4 regions of the Arthrobacter sp. SLBN-112 genome follow, and region 4 is predicted to be linked to each of the others. Evidence: riboswitches for the same ligand, from Rfam matches in the RefSeq annotation. Region 4 holds a riboswitch; each other region holds the start of a gene.

Region 1 (4,682 bases), 4.2 Mb from region 4:
AGCCTGGGCCCGGCTTCGGTGACGGCGCCATCAGCCTGGTGGAAGCAATGAAAGCCTACGGGCCTGCCTCGGGAGTGACCATCAGCCGCCTGGCGGAACCGATCCAGGTTGAACCGGAACTGCTGACCCAGCTCGACGAAGGCGGCATCCGGCCCGGCGCGGCAGTGTCACTCGAACGCGTGGGTGACTACATTTCGGTGCGGGTGGCAGGAATCGAGGGAGCGTTGGAGCTTCCGCCCGAGGTGGCCGCGCACGTCTTTGTCGCCGTGAACCAGGCCTGACACCCCGCTTCCTTTACCCCACGCAGGGGTTTCCACACAAAGATAACGGAATTGTTACCCAGGGTCTTAAGCCCCTATAGTGGAAGCCAGCGTTGATACTTAAGCGTTACCTGATCCGGAGCCGAGCTCTGCCAGCGGACCAGGTGTACGAGTCGTTACTGGCAGAGGCGGGGGAACCACAACCGGCAGCGGGGGACTGCCTTGGGGTGAAGTCCGTCAGCAGCAAGCCTCTCCAGTGAAGGATTCCTCCGGGGATACTCCTGCGCAGAAGTTTGCCCATGGCGGGCCGGGTCTTTGATCTCTCTGACCCGAATCCGACAGCTAACTCCGCAGGCGATTCCAGAGAGGAACCCTTCTTGACCATGCAGACCTCCCGGGGCCGCCGTCGCGCCGCCGGCCCCCCTGAGGCACCCCGGGTTGTCGAAGTCGCCGCTGCGGAGCGCCCCCGTGACCCCCAGCGGGATGCGCGCCGCCGCAGGGGTCCATTCCGGCAAATCACCGACTTTGCTGCGGCCAGCGGCATCGGCCAGAAGGCTGGCATCGCCCTCGCCGCCACCGGCCTGGTGCTGACCGTGACCATGCCGGCCACAAGTCCCGTCATGGCGACGGACGCAGCCGGCACAGTACCCCAGGCTGCCTCCTCCGTCAGCCCCCAGCCCCAGATTTCCGCCGATGTGGGCGCCCAGATCGACTTCAGCCGCTCGGCCGTCGTGACGCAGGCAGACCCGGACGGAAAGCTGAAGCAGTTGCTGAGCGCCCAGTCGGCCGGATCGGTAAGCCGGGCCGCCTCCGCCGGAACCCTGGCCGCCCCGCTGGCATCCCTGGTTACCGCTTCGCCCTTTGGCTACCGGGTCAGCCCCATTACCGGGGGCACCGGAGACTTCCACCGCGGACAGGACTTCGTGGCACAGTGCGGGACGCCCGTCCTGGCAGCCGCGACAGGAACCGTGACCTTCGCCGGCTGGCACCAGTTCGGCGGGGGAAACCGGGTGGTCATCGACCACGGCAACGGCCTGGAGACCACGTACAACCACCTCTCGTCCTTCAACGTCAAAGTGGGCCAGACGGTCTCCCGCGGCGAAGTCGTGGCACTGAGCGGGACCACCGGCGCTTCCACCGGCTGCCACCTGCACTTCGAGGTGCAGGTCAATGGCGAAGTGGTCGATCCCATGGGCTGGTTGTAACCGAATGATTGCGCACTCTCAGCTCACAGTGACGAGCCGTGACCTGAATGTGACATTGAAGCAAAACTGCTGTACCGTCTAACTCGCGTCAACTTTTCCGAAGTTGACGCTCTTGAGTGGATTGCCTAACTCTGCCACCGCTCAAGGTCCGTTCGCATTTCATCGTCTGGCAGGGGCGGGGGAACCAATTTTGGCCTTCTGCATTGTGGAAGGCCTTGGGGTTAAGTCATGAGCTTCCCAGGAAGCAAAGTGGCCGGGTGACTCCCATCCGAATCCGACAGCTCACCTCGCAGGCATTGGGAGAGGCTACCTTCGTGTCTTCACGCCATAATTCCGCGCGCCACCGTGCGCAAACGGTTCGGGCCAACCCTTTGGACGCTGTGTCCAAGGCCGTGAGCGCCAATGCCGGGACCGTCGGCCGCCAGGCTGCCGTCGTGGCAGCGGCTTCGGGCCTCATCCTGAGCATGGGCCTGCCGGCCACCGCAGCGGACACCACCGCTGGTGTCTCCGCCTCCACGGAGTCCGGCTCGGCGCAGACCGCCCTTGCTGTCACGGCAGCCCCCACCGCCACCGTTTCCTTCGAGCGCCCCGTGGTCAAGACCACCGCTGCTCCTAAGGTGGAAACGGTGCGTACCCAGTCCACTGCGTCAGCGGACCGAACCGCCAATGCTGCCGGCCAAGAGGCGTCCACGGCCGGGCAGGCAGTGGAGACCGTTTCTTCCGCGGCCACCTCGGGCATCGCCGCGATCGCCTACACCGGCATCGGCCACCCCTACGTCTGGGGCGGCACCACCCCCAACGGCTGGGACTGCTCCGGGTTCGTCCAGTGGGTTTACGCCCAGGCCGGGATCAGCATCCCCCGCACGAATGCGTGGAGCATCATGACACCCACGTCCACCCCCCAGGCGGGTGACCTTGTTGTCCAGAACGGCGGCGCGCACGTCGGCATCTACGTCGGCAACGGCATGATGATCAGCGCGCTCAACCCGTCGCAGGGAACCATGCTCCACTCGCCTGCAGCAACCGGTACTTCCACGTACTACCACCTGAACAAGTAGTTCTTGGGCTCCCGGCTCCAAGGGCTATTTCTTTGCCCAAAGCTTTCTCGCTAGAAACCACATCCCCGTTCGGGATGCGCCGGCGTACCCCCAAGATGCCGGCGCATCCAACCCCCTCGGACAGGCCACCGCGGTCCAGAGGAAAACGAAAGAGAGAACTGATGACGACTCGTGCTACCGCACGGCACCGCGCCGAGGTCACCAAAACCAACTCGATCGCAATTATTGCCAAGGCTGTCAGCGACAACGCCGGCGGCATGGGCCGCCAGGCCGCAGTGATCGCTGCAGCTTCCGGCCTCGTCCTGACCAGCGGCATTGCCGCGAACGCTGCCGACACCAACGTCAAGCGCGACTCAGCTCCGGCATCCGCCATGGAAGTTGAATCCGCCGTCGACGCTCCGATTTCGGCGGCTTCCACCATTGCCATCAGCTTCGAGAAACCCGCCGTTACCACCACCCCGGCTCCGGCTCCTGAGCCCGAGGTTGCGGTGCAGGAAGCCGCACCGGCCCCTGTTGCCCAGACCGTCGCCGCTCCGAAGGTCACGGCCAAGGTTGCAACTGCGGCTGCCACGGCTGCTCCCGCCGGCCAGGTTTCCGCCAGTGGAAAGGGTGCTGCCATCCTCTCCGCTGCCTACGCGCAGCTCGGCGTGCACCAGGACTGCACCATGCTGGTGACCAACGCACTGGCTGCAGTCGGTATCCACTTCCACGACTGGCCCGCCGGCTACCTGTCCTTGGGCGACACCGTGCCTGCTTCCCAGGCCCAGCCCGGGGACCTGATCTACTACGCCGACGGCGGCGGAGGAATGGCGCACATCGCTGTCTACGCCGGAAACGGCATGGCGGTCCATGGCGGCTTCAACGGCAATGACACCGTTGTGTTCAGCGCCAACGTTGGCTCCGGACCGGTTTTCATCCGCGTCAGGTAAGCACCGCAGCGCGCCGCCCACCCGCGGCGCCGGAGCGTTTCCCGGGAAAGACCCCTGCCACTGCGGCGGGGGTCTTTCCCGTTAACGCCAGCCATTGCGCTGCATCGCAACTCTCGCCATGGCCGGCGCACAGGCCTCCTCGTGTGCCGATTACCTGATATTGCATTTCTCTGTTTACTCTTGTGATGTCGATCCATAGCCCGGACATGCCGAGGGCAGCCGGCCCTCGTGCCCCTGACGGGTGCGGCCGTGAAGAGGTACGTGCATGCGCACTCTCGTTCTGAATGCTGGATATGAACCGCTGGCGGTTATCACCTTCCGTCGGGCGCTGGTGCTCGTGCTGACAGGCAAGGCGAGCGTGGTGGCCGAGGGGGATGATCCCGTGGTGGGCCCCACTGACGTCCTGGGCCGCCCATCCGTGATCCTCCTGAACCGGTACATCCGCCCCCGGTATAACCATTCAACGGCCGTCAGCCGCCGGGGCGTGCTCCGGCGTGACGGTCACAAGTGCGCGTATTGCGGAAAGGCAGCGCACACAATCGACCATGTCCATCCAAAATCGCGGGGCGGGGCCGATTCCTGGGAGAACCTGGTGGCTGCCTGCCTGCGGTGCAACAACCTCAAGGGCGACCACACCCCCGGTGAGATGGGCTGGACCCTGCGCTTTGTGCCCGAGCCGCCGCACGGAACCATCTGGCAGATCAAGGAATTGGAGAAGCCAACCCCGGCCTGGGACCCCTTCCTGCTTCCGGAGCGCGCTGCCTGACCATCGTGCGCCCGGGGCGGTTGCTGTTCGTTAGGCTGGGGTAGTGCAAGCGGCCCCTTTGATCTTTGACGCCCTGATCCTGGCGGGAGGGCGGTCATCACGCTTGGGTGGCGTACCCAAGCAATCGCTGGTTCTCGGGGGAAAAACCCTTCTGGAGCGGACCCTCGACGCGGCCGCCGGTGCCCGCCGCACCGTGGTGGTCGGTGATGTTGGCTCCCTCCGCGATCACCCGTCCTCCGCATCGACCGCCGGTGCCCCGCCCACCCACTCCCTGCCGCCCGGCGTCCTGACCTGCCGGGAGGAACCCGCGTTCGCCGGTCCCGCGGCCGGGATCTCAGCCGGCCTTGCTGCCCTTGCCGAACATGGGGGAGGCGCCCCCTTTACCTTGGTGCTGGCCTGCGATATGCCGCTGGCATCCGAGGCGGTGGCGGTGCTGCGGGACGCGGTGGTTGCTGCTGCCGATG
Region 2 (4,682 bases), 790 kb from region 4:
AGTTTCGGATGCCCACGCCGTGTTGGTCGGGGAAGACGGCGACGTCGGCCCCTTGGAAGATGTCCAGGATTGATGGGACGTTGGCCAGGACTTCAACGCGGGGACCGGCCAGCGCCTGGACCGCAGCCGTGGGTTGCCGCCCGGCGATGACGAACCGGGCCTCCGGAACCTCCCGCCATACCAGGGGAGCAATTCGGGTGGCCAGGAGCGTGGCGCTGTCAACGTTGGGGCCGTAGTTGAGGCTGCCCGCGAAGCATACGACCGGTGCGGTCCGGTCCCGGCGGGGGCCGGCGGTCGCGGCTGTTCCGTTGGGGATGGCTGCTACGGCCCGGCCGAGCTTCGCGGACCAGGCCGCAGCGTCCTGCGCCCCGACGGTCAGCAGCCGCGCCTTGGCAGGCAGCCCCCGCTCAGCCCGTTCGGCGAGGAGTTCCCGCAGCCGGTAGGCAGGCCGGAAGGCGCGCGCGATGGCCGTGTCCATGCCGGCGCGGATGGACCAGGGGTCCACGGTCTGCAGCACCATGGGCCCGGCCACGTGGTGGGACAGGAAAAGGGCGTGCGGGCCATGGATGAGGGTGGCGTTGTTGCTGCCGGACAAGGTGGCCGCCGCTGCCCGCGCCGAGGGAGTGGAGCGCCGGTGTTTGCCCAGGCCCGTGAGGCCGCCCAGGGAGCGCGCAAGAGCGGACAGGTCGCCCCGCTGGGCAATTTCGTGGACGGTCCCGCAGCGCGCCCGGATCTCCGCCGGTACCGGGACGGGCCCGGAAAACGTCAGCAGGGTGACGGCCACATCTGCGGGAAGGTGCAGGATCACTTCGTACGGGATCATGGAGCTTCCATCACCGAGTTGCGGGTCCCGGTTGGGCACGCTTTCAGTCACGTACAGGAGCTTCATTGCAAGAGTGTACTGGATCACACTGGGACGGCAGGGGTTGCTTTGGGCAACTTTGTGGGGAACCGCAGGAAGCCAAAAAGGGGCGACGGCGGGAAGTCCCCGCCGTCGCCCCTTAAACCGAAGCGCGTGGCTGGCTACTGCCAGGCGCGTACGTAGTCCACCAGCAGCTGGGACTGCGGGCCGTAGACCGGGTTCGTCGAGGAAGCGCCGACGTTCAGGACGATGTACTGCGGGGCGTTTCCGTCGTCCGTGGGGTAGGACTTGACCTTCACGCCGTCGAAGTAGACGTCGGAGGAGTTGGCCATCCGGTGCAGGCCGAAGGTGTGGTACTCGTTGGCCCAGTTGCCGCCGACGGTGCCTTGGTTGTGTGCGCCCGAGCTTGAATGGTAATTGACGGTCATCTTCCCCTGGAGGACTTCCGCGATGTCGTTCTCGCCGGTGGCGGGCCACGACTGCCCGGTGGTCCAGAACGCCGGCCAGTTGTACAGGCCGTTGGCGTTGCCTGGGAACTTGATGCGGGCCTCCACGTACCCGGTGGTGAACTGGTAACCGGTGCCAGCCCCGCCCTTGGGGTTGGTGGACACCAGGGACCCGGACGAGGACGAGGCAAGGCTGAGGGCCAGGTTGCCGTTGCCCACGGAGACGTTGGCGGGGCTGGTGGCCGCTTTATTCATGGTTCCGCAGTTGGGGGCGAACCAGCAGTTGGACCACTTTGCGCTGTCCAGGCCTGAGCCGTTGAACTCGTCGGCGAAGGTCATGGTCCAGTTTCCGGGGACGCCCGCGGGCATGGGCGTCCCGCTGTTGGCCAGCTGTGCCGCGGCGGGCGCCACGACGATGGGCGACTGCGGGGCCGGAGCCGCCGCGGCGGGGGCCGGGGCAGGCGCAGCGGGAGCCGGTGCCTGCGCGGGAGCCTGCTCCTGGGCGGGTGCGGCGGCCGGTGCCGGGGCAGGGGCCGGGGTGGACGGGGCCGGGGCCGGGGTGGACGGGGAGGCCTGGGCCTGGACTTCGCTGCCGGCGTCGGCGGCGCTCGCCACCCGGGAGACATCTGCAGTCTCGTTGCCGTTGGCCAGGCCGAGGCCCAGGGACGCCGCGCCGAGGAGGGCTGCTGCGAGGCCGGCGGCCAGGGGCAAGCGGCGGCGGGAGTCTTTGGATGTCAGAAATGGCCGGAGCCCGGCCGGTGCGGTCTCATTTTGATAACGGTGTGCGCGTTTGGCGTTCGCTTTGCGGGATGCGGGCATGGGGAATTACCTCTCAACGCCTGCGGAGTTAGCTGTCGGGTTCGAATGTTGCCATTCGGCCGCTCGCTGCGGCTTCACCCCGAGGGCAGGCGGAGGCCATACCCGTGACGCTTGGGTCCCCCGCCTCTGCCTGGAACCTGGGGGATCGCGGAAGCGGCAGAGTTGGGCGTCTTCCGGGATTGGGGCCGGCTGGGGCGGCCCACCCGAAGACCGTACACGAAAATCCTCGCGGAATCACAATTGGGTAACGGAAGCAACATCACGGGCGTGGCTTGCCGCCCGATTGCCGCGCGGGCCTTTACAGGGGGTGCCGGATTCCCTGCGTTATCCACATAAGAGGGCGGCCGGGCTGTTCCCGCCGCATCACGCGGCTAGCCTTGAGTCAAGCGCGAATCGCCTATCAGGTCCAGATGCACTAGGATATTGAAGTCTGTGCTGCGTCCTGCCTCCGTACCGGTGGCAAGACACTTCACGGACTCGCAAATGAACCTCCTGTTACGGAAATGCCGTAACCGCTTAGCCCAAAGGAGGTGGGTTCACATATGCGTCCTTACGAATTGATGGTAATCATCGACCCCGAGGTCGAAGAGCGTACCGTTGAGCCGTCGCTTCAGAAGTTCCTGAACGTCATCACCAACGATGGTGGAACCATCGAAAAGGTTGACATCTGGGGCCGTCGCCGTCTGGCTTACGAGATCAAGAAGAAGTCCGAAGGTATCTACGCCGTGGTGAACTTCACCGCCAAGCCGGAAACCGCCAAGGAACTTGACCGCCAGCTGTCTCTTAACGAGACCATCATGCGCACCAAGATCACCCGCCCCGAAGAGCAGAAAGTTGTTGCTGAGTAATTCAGCACCGATTTTCATTCTTTACCCCGCAGGAAACGCACTCTTCACCCAGGATCGAACAAGGAGGCAGTAGATGGCAGGCGAGACCACCATTACGGTCATCGGTAACCTCACCAATGACCCGGAATTGCGGTTCACACCGTCCGGTTCCGCGGTAGCGAACTTCACCATCGCTTCCACCCCCCGCACCTTTGATCGCCAGTCCAACGAGTGGAAGGACGGGGAGACCCTGTTCCTCCGCGCCGCTGTATGGCGTGAAGCTGCCGAGAACGTCGCCGAATCCCTGACCAAGGGAATGCGCGTGATCGTGACCGGCCGCCTGAAGAGCCGTTCCTACGAAACAAAAGAAGGCGAAAAGCGCACCGTAATCGAGCTTGAGGTCGACGAAATCGGCCCCAGCCTGCGCTATGCCAACGCAAAGGTCAACCGCACCCAGCGCTCCGGCGGACAGGGTGGGGGCGGCTTCGGCGGCGGCAACGGCGGCGGTGGCTTCGGAGGCGGCAACCCTGGTGGAACCCAGGGCGGCAACTCCGGTGGAGGCTGGGGCGGCGGCAACCAGCAGGCTGCACAGGACGATCCCTGGGCCACGCCCGGCGTGTCCAATGCAGGCGGCTGGGGCAACGGCCCCGATTCCGAACCTCCCTTCTAAAACCCAAACAACGGCCCGACGCCGGGACCGCCCGGGAGCCGCAAGGCACCCAAAGGTTTTGCCGCCGTCGGACCACCACCATCCCGTGGATCAATATCCACGGGCTCCCTAGAATAGGAGCTCCACGATGGCTAAGGCTGAACTCCGTAAGCCCAAACCAAAGTCCAACCCCTTGAAGGCCGCTGACATCACTGTCATCGACTACAAGGACGTAGCATTGCTGCGCAAGTTCATCTCCGACCGCGGAAAGATCCGCGCCCGTCGCGTCACTGGCGTCACGGTGCAGGAACAGCGCAAGATCGCCCAGGCAATCAAGAACGCCCGCGAAGTTGCTCTGCTGCCTTACTCCGGCGCTGGCCGCGGCTAAGGAAGGGATTAACTAACATGGCAAAGCTCATTCTGACCCACGAAGTAACCGGTCTCGGTGCTGCTGGCGATGTTGTCGAGGTCAAGGACGGTTACGCACGTAACTTCCTGCTGCCCCGCGGCTTCGCCCTGACCTGGACCAAGGGTGGCGAGAAGCAGGTTGAGTCCATCAAGGCTGCCCGCGCCGCCCGTGCGCACGCTTCCGTTGAAGCTGCACAGGCACAGGCCCAGGCTCTGTCCTCCAAGAAGGTCAAGCTCGAGGTGAAGGCCGGCGAGTCCGGTCGTCTCTTCGGCACCGTCAAGCCTGCTGATGTCGCTGCCGCTGTTGAGGCCGCCGGCCTCGGAGCCATCGACAAGCGCAACGTTGAACTGCCGAACCACATCAAGTCTGTCGGTTCGTACACGGCCAACGTTCGCCTGCACGAGGATGTTTCCGCTGTCATCGACCTTGAGGTCGTTGCCGGAAAGTAGTTTCCGCACTGCAGTTGAATGGCCCCCGCCCGGGACTCCGGTGCGGGGGCCATTTGCGTTCAAGGTCACTGCCGGGGCTCCCGGCTGCCGGGTGCGGGCAACATATGCTGGCGGGATGCCGGCCCTCCGTTCCTGGCGCGGGCAGCACCGTTGCCACGGAAGGACACCGAGCATTGCCGTTTCTCGCCGTCAGCAGCATCCTCCTGGTGGCTGCAGCCATC
Region 3 (4,682 bases), 2.7 Mb from region 4:
GCAGACGGCGCAGGTTCCATAGGTACCGTTGGCCAGGCGGGCCAGGGCTGCCTCCACCTGGTCCAGCCCGGCTGAACTTTGCTTCAACAGTACCGAGGCCTGCGAGAGTTCGAAGGCGATCGTGGCGCCTTCGGGATCGTGCTCGTCGTCGACGTTGGAGTTTTGGCGCGCCGAGTTGGCCGCGTCGATATCGGCCCGCAGCGCCGGCAACAGTGCCAACCGCCGGGCCCGTTCGTCTTCGAGCAGCATCCTGAACCGTTCGAAATCTGGCATGCGGAAAGCCTAGCGCGTCAGTCAGTACCAGTTCAGGGCTACCGAATGGCTCCAGGCGCCGCACGGGGAGCCGTAGCGGTCGCTGATGTAGCCGAGCCCCCACTCGATCTGCGTCCGGTAGCTGGTCAGCCAGTCGCTTCCGGCGCTGGCGTACTTGCCGGGCGGCAGCGCCTGGGCTATGCCGTAAGCACCGGAGGAGGCGTTGGTGGCGGTGGTCAGCCAGCTGGATTCTTTGGTCCACAGCTGGGCCAGGCACTGGAACTGGTCCGGGCCCCAGCCGAAGGCACCCAGGCGCCCGGAGGCATAGGCCTTGGCACCGGCCGGATCATTGACGGCACCGCCGGGGACGGAGGGAACGACGACGGGCGGCGGGCTTGGCACGGCCGGCTGCGGCGGACTGCCGGGAACCGGGTCGGCCGGCGGGGCGGGGTTTGCCGCGTTGCCGGCCGGAGCGGCGGGCGCGGGTTTGGGCTGCCGGGCTGCGGCCGCGGCTGCCTGCGCTGCGGCTTCAGCCTGCTGGCGGGCCTGTTCCGCCGCGGCGGCCCGCTTGGCTTCCTGGGCTGCTTCATAGGCAGCCAGCGCCGCCTGGCCCTGTCGGTACTCTCCTTCGAGGGCCGCCGTCGTTCCCTTCAGCGAGGCCAGCTGGGCGGTCAGTTCGCTGCTGTGCTGCTGTTCGTCACTGACCTGCCGGGCGAGCGTGTCCTGGGCGGAGCGGGCCGCGTCCAGTTTGGCTTTTGCTTCCCCGGACAGGCGTTCGCGCTCACTGCGGGCCGCTTTTTCCTGTTCCGCCAGTGACGCGGCAACTTTGCCGGCGGCCGCAGCTTTGTCCACCAAAGCCGCCGTCTTGTCGCCCACCAGTTGGACGAGGTTGAGCCCCTGGACGCTGTTGTTCTGCAGGGCATCCAGGGCCACGAAGAACCCTGTATTGGTCCCGCCCGTCTTGTACGACTGGACGGCAAGGGCACCGATCTCCTTGCGATACTTGGCCAGTTCGTCGTTGGCGCGGGCGGCTTGGGCGGACAATGCGTCCAGCCGCGTTGACGCCGCCTGAAGCTCGGCGTCGGCCGCGGCATAGTCCGCGGCTGCCCGGACGGCAGTGTCACCGGCCGCTTCCGATTGGGCTTGGAGGCCGCTCAGCAGCCCGTTGATGGTGGTGATCTCCGCCGCTTTCGCCGCCTCGGAAGACTGCGCCTGCTGCACGTCAGCCCAGGACGGGTATCCACCGGGCGGTGGAGGCTCGTCCGCGGAGGCAGGCAGCACCGTGGCCGCTGCCACCGCGATGGCGAGCAATCCCCCCATCAGCGGGGACTTGGGCATGGTCACGAACAGGGGCATAGTCCCGAAGCATACCGGCGACACGCCGGGGCGGAAAGACGGCCGTGCCCGCTTTGTTACCCGGAGGGGCCGCCACCGGATCAATCTCCGGTCGATGCCGGGCGGAAGGGCCACATCCAATCGTTTGCAGAATACGAGAGACAAAGCTCGTATGTTACCTAAACGTGACAATTGGGGCGTCCGCGGGTTATGGTCTTCTGGTGTCCCTCCCAAAACGGGACATTCCCATCAGTTTGCCGAGCCCTGCCGCTGATACCGGGATTCAACCGCTTTCATGCTGGCAGGGACGGGGGAACCAAGTTTCCACGACCTTTTGAGGTCTTGGGGTTAAGTCGGACAGCTCCTCCGCCCACCGCGGAGATGTGTTCGGCCGGGTATCTCCAACCCGAACCCGACAGCTCACCCCGCAGGCATGGGAGAGGCGATCTACCGTGTCAAAAAATCTCACCACTGCCCGCCACCGCGCGACTCCGGCCCGTTCCATTGCGCTCGAGGGCCTCGCCCTGACCGCCAAGTCGCAGGCCCGTTCGCTGGGCCGTCCGGCCCTCGCGGTTGCGGCCGCGTCCGGCATTGCCTTCGGGGTCGGCGCCCCGGCCCACGCGGGCGTGACTGGCGCGGACACCACGGAGCAAACTAATGTCCAGGCCACCGCAGCGCCGGCAGTTGCTCCGGCTGGCGCGGCAGCAACCGTGCACACCGTCGTTTCCGGGGATACCCTGGGCGCGATTTCGGCAGCGTACGGGGTCAGCCTGAACGACGTCCTGGCCGCCAACGGCTTGGGCCTGTCGTCCATCATCTACCCCGGCGACCAGATCCGGATTCCCGGTGCAGGCTACGTGGCAGCACCGGCTCCGGCCCCTGCAGCGGCGCCAGTCCAGGCGGCAGCTGCCACCGCACCGGCAAACACCGGCATGAACATGTCCTACGCTTCCGCTACTCCGGTGGCTTCCACCACCGGCACCGGGACCGGGGCCGCCATCCTGGCGTCCGCCTACAGCCAGATCGGTGTGAGCCAGGACTGCACTGCCATGGTTGAGAAGGCCCTGCGTTCGGTGGGCAAGAGTGTCGGCGATCTGGCGCCCACCCAGTTCTTCCAGTACGGCAGCGTGGTCGGCAGCCCGGCACCCGGGGACCTGATTATCACCTCGGGCCACGTGGGTGTGTACGCCGGCAACGGCCAGGTTGTGAGCGGCGGCGTCAACGGGTACACCACGCAGGTGCACTCCATCAGCTGGCTCAGCGGCTACTCAGTGGTCCGCGTAGCCTAAGCCTTCGCACAGCGAAGCCGGCTTCTGACAGGAGGGCGGCAGCCGGGTTTCCGGCTGCCGCCCTCCTGTCGTCCTGCTGCGGGCCTCATTCCGTGGCGGATCAGGTCCCGCAGAAGGTCGTGTACGAGCCGAAGCCCTCCGGGGCCCCTTCCATGTAGCGCTCCATCCCGGCCCGCTCGGTGAAAGGATCGGTGACGGCCTCGAGCAGGCGGTGCAGCGGGGCCAAGTCTCCTTCCGTGCCGGCGGCGAGGGCTTCTTCCACCAGGTGGTTCCGCGGAATGTACGCCGGGTTGACGTTGTCCATCAGCCCCGCATCGGGTTGCAGTGCCAGCCACCGCTCAGCCCAGGCGTCGAAACCGGCTAAGTCCAGCACCATCCCGCGCACGGGGCGCAGGTCGCCGCGGGCGGCCTTGCCGAGGTTTCGGAAGAACAGCGTGTAATCCACTGGGCCGTCTTTGAGGATGGCCACCGCATCATCGACAACGCCTGACGCGGCGTCGTCGCTTCCGTTGCCGCCGGCAAGGCCCAGTTTGGATTTCATGCCACCGGTCCACGCCTCGCTGTACTGTCCACGGAATCCGCCGAGCACCTCCACCGCGGGAGCAACGGCCTTCTCCTGGTCCTCGTCGATGAGCGGGAGCATCGCCTCGGCAAGACGGGCAAGGTTCCATTCAGCAAGGACCGGCTGGTTGGCGTAGGCGTAGCGTCCACTGACGTCGATGGAACTGTAGACGGCCGCGGGATTGAAGGCGTCCAGGAAAGCGCACGGGCCGTAGTCGATGGTTTCCCCCGAGATGGTCATGTTGTCCGTATTCATGACCCCGTGCACGAATCCCACCAGCATCCACCGGGCCACCAGGCTGGCCTGTGCGGAGACGACGGACGAGAACAGTGCCAGGTAGGGGTTTGGGGCTTCGGCGGCCAGCGGATAGTGCCTGCTGATGGCGTGGTCCGCCAACCGCTTCAGGAGGTCCATGTTTTCCGTGGCCCGGGCGTACTGGAAACTCCCAACCCTCAGGTGGCTCCGGGCCACCCGCGCCAGGACAGCACCGGGCAGCATGCCCTCACGCCGGACCTGCCGCCCCGTTGCCACGACGGCGAGCGAGCGGGTGGTGGGTATGCCCAAGGCGTGCATGGCTTCGCTGACAAGGTACTCGCGCAGCATGGGCCCGACCACCGCCCGGCCGTCCCCGGCGCGGGCGAAGGGGGTGCGCCCTGAGCCTTTGAGATGGACGTCCAGCAGGCGTCCGGTGCGGTCCGTGACTTCCCCCAGCAGGAGCGCGCGTCCGTCGCCGAGCAGTGGCGAGTACCCGCCGAATTGGTGACCAGCGTACGCCTGCGCCACCGGGGTGGCACCGGCGGGAACGTGGTTGCCCACGAGGAGGCGCACCCCTTCGGGACTCCGGAGGTATTGCGGGTCAAGGCCCAGGTCTGCTGCGAGCTGTTCGTTCAGGACCAGGAGTTCGGGGCCTGGCGCTTCCTCGGCCTGCCAGGGAACAGCGAGTTCCGCCAGTTCACGGGCGAAGCGGCCATCAAAGGTGACCGTGGATTCAGCTGCTGCCGTCATGGGTTAACCCTATCTCCGTGGTGCCGCCTGGCGCCTGCCGCGCGTCTTTCCGCCTGCGGGGAACGGCAATCCGCTGCAGGTCCCGGGCTGCGATGACCACGGCTTCCGGGGCCCGGGCCTGGGAACGCTCATCGCCCCAAGCGCGGCCGAACCGACGCTGCCCTCGCGCAGCAGTCGGCCGACATCCGGCCCTTCGATTCCCGCCGCCCGCAGCCGGTCCGGCGCGAAGGTGCGCCCGT
Region 4 (4,682 bases):
TGCTGGCCGCTGTGGCGCTGGCCCTGACGCCGGTGGCCACGCTGATGTTCCGGTTCAACAACCCGGACGCCCTGCTGGTGCTGCTCATGACCGCCGCCGGCTACGCGGTGCTTCGCTCCGTCCAGGAGGACCGGCTGCGCTGGCTCCTGCTGGCAGGGGTCTTCCTGGGCTTCGGGTTCCTTGCCAAGCAACTGCAGGTGCTGCTGGTGGTCCCCGGCTTTGCGTTCGCCTACCTGGTTGCGGCGCCGGCAGGGCTGGGCCGGCGGCTGCTGCACCTGCTCGCCACCGGTGCGGCGATGGTTGCCGCGGCCGGCTGGTGGCTGGCCGTCGTCGAACTCATCCCGGCGGCGGACCGTCCGTTCATCGGCGGTTCGCAGGACAACTCCATCCTGGAGCTGACCCTCGGCTACAACGGCCTGGGCCGGCTGACGGGCGACGAAACCGGCAGCGTGGGTGGCGGCAACGGCTGGGGCGTTCCCGGCCTGCTGCGGATGTTCAACAGTGAATTCGGCGGCCAGATCGCCTGGCTGCTGCCCTCCGCCCTGATCCTTGCTGCGGGCCTGCTGTGGCTTGGGCGGCGGGCGCCGCGGACTGACGCCGTGCGGGCGTCGGTGATCATCTGGGGTTCCTGGGTGCTGGTGACCGGGTTGGTCTTCAGTTTCATGGCCGGCATCATCCACCCGTATTACGCGGTGGCATTGGCACCGGGGATCGCCGGGCTTGCCGGCCTGGGCCCGGTACTCCTCTGGCAGCACCGGCGGCAGGCCGCTGCAGCGGTCCTCCTCGCGGCATCGGTGGCCGCGGCAGCCCTGATGGCCTTCACCCTGCTGGGTACCACGTCCGCCTACGGTCCGTGGCTGCGCTGGCTGGTGCTGGTTGCAGGCCTGGCGGCCGCGGCAGGAATTGGGCTGGGCAGGTTCATTCGCCTGCGCTCGGTTCAGCGGACGACGACGGCGCTCGCCATTGCGGCATCGCTCGCCGGACCGCTGGCGTTCTCCATGTCGACGGCGACGACGGCGCACAGCGGGGCCATTGTCAGTGCCGGGCCGGCGACGTCGTTCAGCGGCCCGGGTGGGTTCGGCGGAAACCGGGCCGGCGGGTTTGGTGCGGGCGGCAATTCCCGGCAGTTCAGCGGCCAGGCCGGGGCAACCCGGGGCGGCGCAGGCCAGACTGGACAAGGCCAAGGTGCCGGCGGTGGCCGTGCCGGCGGGATGGGTGGCCTGGGTGGCCTCCTTGGTGCGCCCACGCCGTCGGCCGAGCTCGTGGCCGCACTCAAGGACGGTGCCTCGAACTACACCTGGGCCGCGGCAGTGGTCGGTTCGAACAATGCCGCCGGTTACCAACTGGCAACGGAACTGCCGGTGATGGCTGTGGGCGGCTTCAACGGCACCGACCCCTCCCCCACGCTGGAACAGTTCCAGGCACTGGTATCCCAAGGCAAGGTCCACTACTTCATTGCCGGCGGGACCATGATGTCCAACAGCGGTTCGGACGCCTCCACCCGGATTGCGCAGTGGGTAGCGTCTACCTTCCCGTCGCAAAGCATCGGCGGGACCACGGTCTACGTCCTGGCGTGATAATCGCGCTGCAGGACAAGTCGCGCAGCAAATCGACGCGCCAGGAATCGTGACTTCCGTTACCCAAATGTGACTAATGCGTGATCTTCCTGTAGCGTTGATTGGGTGCGGTCCCCGTTCGGGCCGCATATCCCGGGTTGACGCCAAGCTCTGCCGCTTCCCGGATTCCGCTTGAGCAACGGCAGAGGCGGGGGACCCACCGTCCCGGGCATTGATTGCCCTTGGGGTTAAGCCAGCACGTGTTTGTTCCGTGCGGCCGGATGCCCTCATCCGAACCCGACAGCTAACTCCGCAGGTGTGAGAGGCGATCAATCATGTCTAAATCCATGGCAAAACCATGCCTGCAAACCAAGGCAAAACACCGGGCCAAACCCCAGCCCGCCAAAAACACCACCTTGGGCCGGCGTGCTGCAGTCCTCGCGGCATCGTGCGCTGTGCTGGTTGGCGTTGGCGCGGCAGGCCAGGCGACCACCAGCATGACCCAGGCGTCGTCCACCGGGTCAAACTCTTCAAGTTCGGCGTCGGACGCTCAGATGAGCATCGAGAAGAGCGAAATCCGGTCCAACCCGGCCGCGAATCCCGCTCCTTCCGCCATCAGCGTGGCGCCGCAAGCGGCCGAGCCGGCTCCTGCGCCCGCACCCGCCGCCCCGGCAGCTGAAGCACCCGCCCCGGCGCCTGCCCCCGCACCCGCTCCTGCCCCCGCACCCGCTCCTGCCCCCGCCGTCGCGGTTAACGATCCCGCAGGTGCCCAGGCCTATGCCGCCAGCCAACTGTCTTCCTTTGGCTGGGGACCGGACCAGATGCAGTGCCTCCAGACGCTGTGGACCAAGGAATCCGATTGGACCACCACGGCCACCAACGCCAGCAGTGGCGCGTACGGCATCGTCCAGTCGCTGCCCGCGGAGAAGATGGCCAGCGCGGGCGCCGACTACCTGACCAACTACCGCACGCAGATCAACTGGGGCCTGGACTACATCAAGAAGAGCTACGCCTCGCCCTGTGGCGCATTGAACTTCCACCTGGCGCACAACTGGTTACTAGGCACCACTGGTACTGGACACCACTGGACAACGCCCGCCGCGGGCCGCGTCACCATGATCCGGCCCGCGGTTTTGCGTTAACCGGCGTCCTGCGCGGCGTCTTTCCCGTCGCCCTGCCCGGCGTTCCGCCACGGGATGTACTGGACAGACCACCTGTTGCCGTCCGGATCGGCGAAGTACAGGAAGTGGCCCCACTGCTGCACGTCCACGTCGCTGACATCCACGCCGTTGCCCTTGAGCTGGCGGTGGGCGGCCTGGATGTCGCTGACCACCAGCTGCAGGTTGGAGCCGGTGCCGGGCGGAGCGTCGGTGAGCCCTTCGCCGATGCAGATGGAGCAGGCAGAGCCGGGCGGCGTCAACTGCACGAAGCGGATCGAATCCGACGGTCGCTCGTCGTAATCGGCGTTGAAGCCAACCTTGTTGACGTAAAAATCCTTGGCGCGGTCCACATCGGACACAGGGACAAAGACGAGTTCAAGTTTCCAGTCCATCCGCACAGGCTAGCGGCGGGAACCGGCGTGGAAAAGGGCCGGTGCTAACCGGCGATGCCGTACAGGCGGTCGCCGGCGTCACCCAGGCCGGGAACAATGTAGGACTTTTCGTTGAGCTTCTCGTCAATTGAAGCCAGGACGATGTGTACGTTGGCCCCGGACAGTTCCTCCTCCAGCCGGGCCAGGCCCTCCGGGGCGGCCAGCAGGCAGATGCAGGTGACGTCGGAAGCACCGCGCTTGAACAGGAACTTGATGGCTTCGCGCAGTGTTCCGCCGGTGGCCAGCATCGGGTCCAGGACAAAGACCTGGCGGCCGGTCAGGTCCTCGGGGAGGCGCTCGGCGTACGTGATGATGTCCAGGGTTTCCTCGTCCCGGGCCATGCCCAGGAAGCCCACCTCTGCGGTGGGAACCAGCTTGGTCATGCCCTCCAGCATGCCCAGGCCGGCGCGCAGGATGGGGACCACCAGCGGCGTCGGCTTGGTGAATGCGGTGCCGACAGTGGTGCTGACCGGCGTTTGGATGGTGACGGGCTCGGTGCGGACCTCCCGCGTGGCCTCGTAGGCCAGGAGGGTCACCAGCTCTTCCGTCAGCTGGCGGAAGACCGGCGACGGCGTGTTTTTGTCCCGCAGGACGGTGAGCTTATGGGCGACCAAGGGGTGGTCAACAACGAGAGTGCGCATCCCCCAAAACTATCATCCGGCGCTGCCTTTCCCGGGTCCGGAGGAACCGCCGTCGTGCAGCTCCTCCGCCACCACGTCGCGGACAATGGGACGGTCGAACGACGGCGCGGCACCCACGTGCTCCCGCCTGCGGACGATGTGGAACAGCCGGTGGGCCAAAATCACCACGCCCACCCAGGTGAGCCCCAACAACCAGCCGGCCATCACATCCGTAAGCCAGTGGTGCCCAAGGAAGACCCGGCTCAATCCCATGGCGATGATGAACACCGCACCCGCCGTGATGGCCGTAACCCGGACGCGCATAACCTGGAACTGGAGGCAGATCAGGTAGACCACAAGGCTGATCACCACCGTGGTGTTCAGCGTGTGCCCGCTGGGGAACGACGGCGAGTCCTCAAACGGCGGAACGGCGTCTGCGTGGTCCGGGCGCGTGCGGCCCACCAGCTTCTTGCCAAAGGTGGTGGCGGTGATGGATACGGCTGCCGCACCGCCAATCAGGATCAGGGGACGCCAGTTGCGGCTTAGGTAGGTCAGCCACGCGGTGAGGATGCTGGCCAGTATGGGCATGCCGATGCCGCCGCCAATGTTGGTAAAGCCGGTGACGAACGCATCGAGCCCGGGGCTGCGCAGGCTCTCGGACAGGGCCAGGGCAGGCTTGTCCAGGTTCGCCAGCCCCGCGGAGTCCACTACGTTGTCGTACACCTCGGCGCCGAGCAGGGCGAGGGAGACGATGACCACACCGCCCACGAGGATGGTGAGGAACAGCGCCGCGTAGGGTTTGAACCAGGTCCCCAAGCGGTCCCGAAGCGTATCCATGGTGCCTCCCGGCATCGGTAAGTAACCTGAGTATCCCCGAAACTATCATTGAGCCATGCCGTTGCCCGAAAAGAAACA

What was found. Region 4 has a riboswitch for cyclic di-AMP ahead of QF050_RS00390 (hypothetical protein). Riboswitches for the same ligand answer to the same signal wherever they lie in the genome.
Region 1: it holds a riboswitch for cyclic di-AMP, as region 4 does, so the genes downstream of both, QF050_RS20010 (NlpC/P60 family protein) here and QF050_RS00390 (hypothetical protein) in region 4, are expected to answer to the same signal.
Region 2: it holds a riboswitch for cyclic di-AMP, as region 4 does, so the genes downstream of both, QF050_RS04090 (glycoside hydrolase family 16 protein) here and QF050_RS00390 (hypothetical protein) in region 4, are expected to answer to the same signal.
Region 3: it holds a riboswitch for cyclic di-AMP, as region 4 does, so the genes downstream of both, QF050_RS13185 (LysM peptidoglycan-binding domain-containing protein) here and QF050_RS00390 (hypothetical protein) in region 4, are expected to answer to the same signal.

The regions. Positions count from the first base shown of each region.
Region 1 covers NZ_JAUSXY010000001.1:4,319,730-4,324,411, reverse strand. Annotated here, with positions in the region: gene QF050_RS20020 (metal-dependent transcriptional regulator) at 1-281, shown strand, start outside; cyclic di-AMP (ydaO/yuaA leader) riboswitch at 391-633, shown strand; gene QF050_RS20015 (peptidoglycan DD-metalloendopeptidase family protein) at 644-1,465, shown strand; cyclic di-AMP (ydaO/yuaA leader) riboswitch at 1,578-1,775, shown strand; gene QF050_RS20010 (NlpC/P60 family protein) at 1,846-2,523, shown strand; gene QF050_RS20005 (NlpC/P60 family protein) at 2,685-3,452, shown strand; gene QF050_RS20000 (HNH endonuclease) at 3,718-4,218, shown strand; gene QF050_RS19995 (NTP transferase domain-containing protein) at 4,262-4,682, shown strand, end outside.
Region 2 covers NZ_JAUSXY010000001.1:879,395-884,076, forward strand. Annotated here, with positions in the region: gene QF050_RS04085 (glycosyltransferase family 4 protein) at 1-889, opposite strand, end outside; gene QF050_RS04090 (glycoside hydrolase family 16 protein) at 1,024-2,127, opposite strand; cyclic di-AMP (ydaO/yuaA leader) riboswitch at 2,133-2,306, opposite strand; gene rpsF (30S ribosomal protein S6) at 2,670-2,975, shown strand; gene QF050_RS04100 (single-stranded DNA-binding protein) at 3,049-3,624, shown strand; gene rpsR (30S ribosomal protein S18) at 3,752-3,991, shown strand; gene rplI (50S ribosomal protein L9) at 4,009-4,461, shown strand; gene QF050_RS04115 (YdcF family protein) at 4,635-4,682, shown strand, end outside.
Region 3 covers NZ_JAUSXY010000001.1:2,806,244-2,810,925, reverse strand. Annotated here, with positions in the region: gene QF050_RS13195 (TraR/DksA C4-type zinc finger protein) at 1-273, opposite strand, end outside; gene QF050_RS13190 (lytic transglycosylase domain-containing protein) at 295-1,608, opposite strand; cyclic di-AMP (ydaO/yuaA leader) riboswitch at 1,863-2,036, shown strand; gene QF050_RS13185 (LysM peptidoglycan-binding domain-containing protein) at 2,040-2,876, shown strand; gene QF050_RS13180 (protein adenylyltransferase SelO family protein) at 2,977-4,443, opposite strand.
Region 4 covers NZ_JAUSXY010000001.1:91,389-96,070, forward strand. Annotated here, with positions in the region: gene QF050_RS00385 (ArnT family glycosyltransferase) at 1-1,577, shown strand, start outside; cyclic di-AMP (ydaO/yuaA leader) riboswitch at 1,726-1,888, shown strand; gene QF050_RS00390 (hypothetical protein) at 1,892-2,698, shown strand; gene QF050_RS00395 (glyoxalase superfamily protein) at 2,695-3,108, opposite strand; gene upp (uracil phosphoribosyltransferase) at 3,153-3,788, opposite strand; gene QF050_RS00405 (phosphatase PAP2 family protein) at 3,801-4,604, opposite strand; gene QF050_RS00410 (nucleoside deaminase) at 4,660-4,682, shown strand, end outside.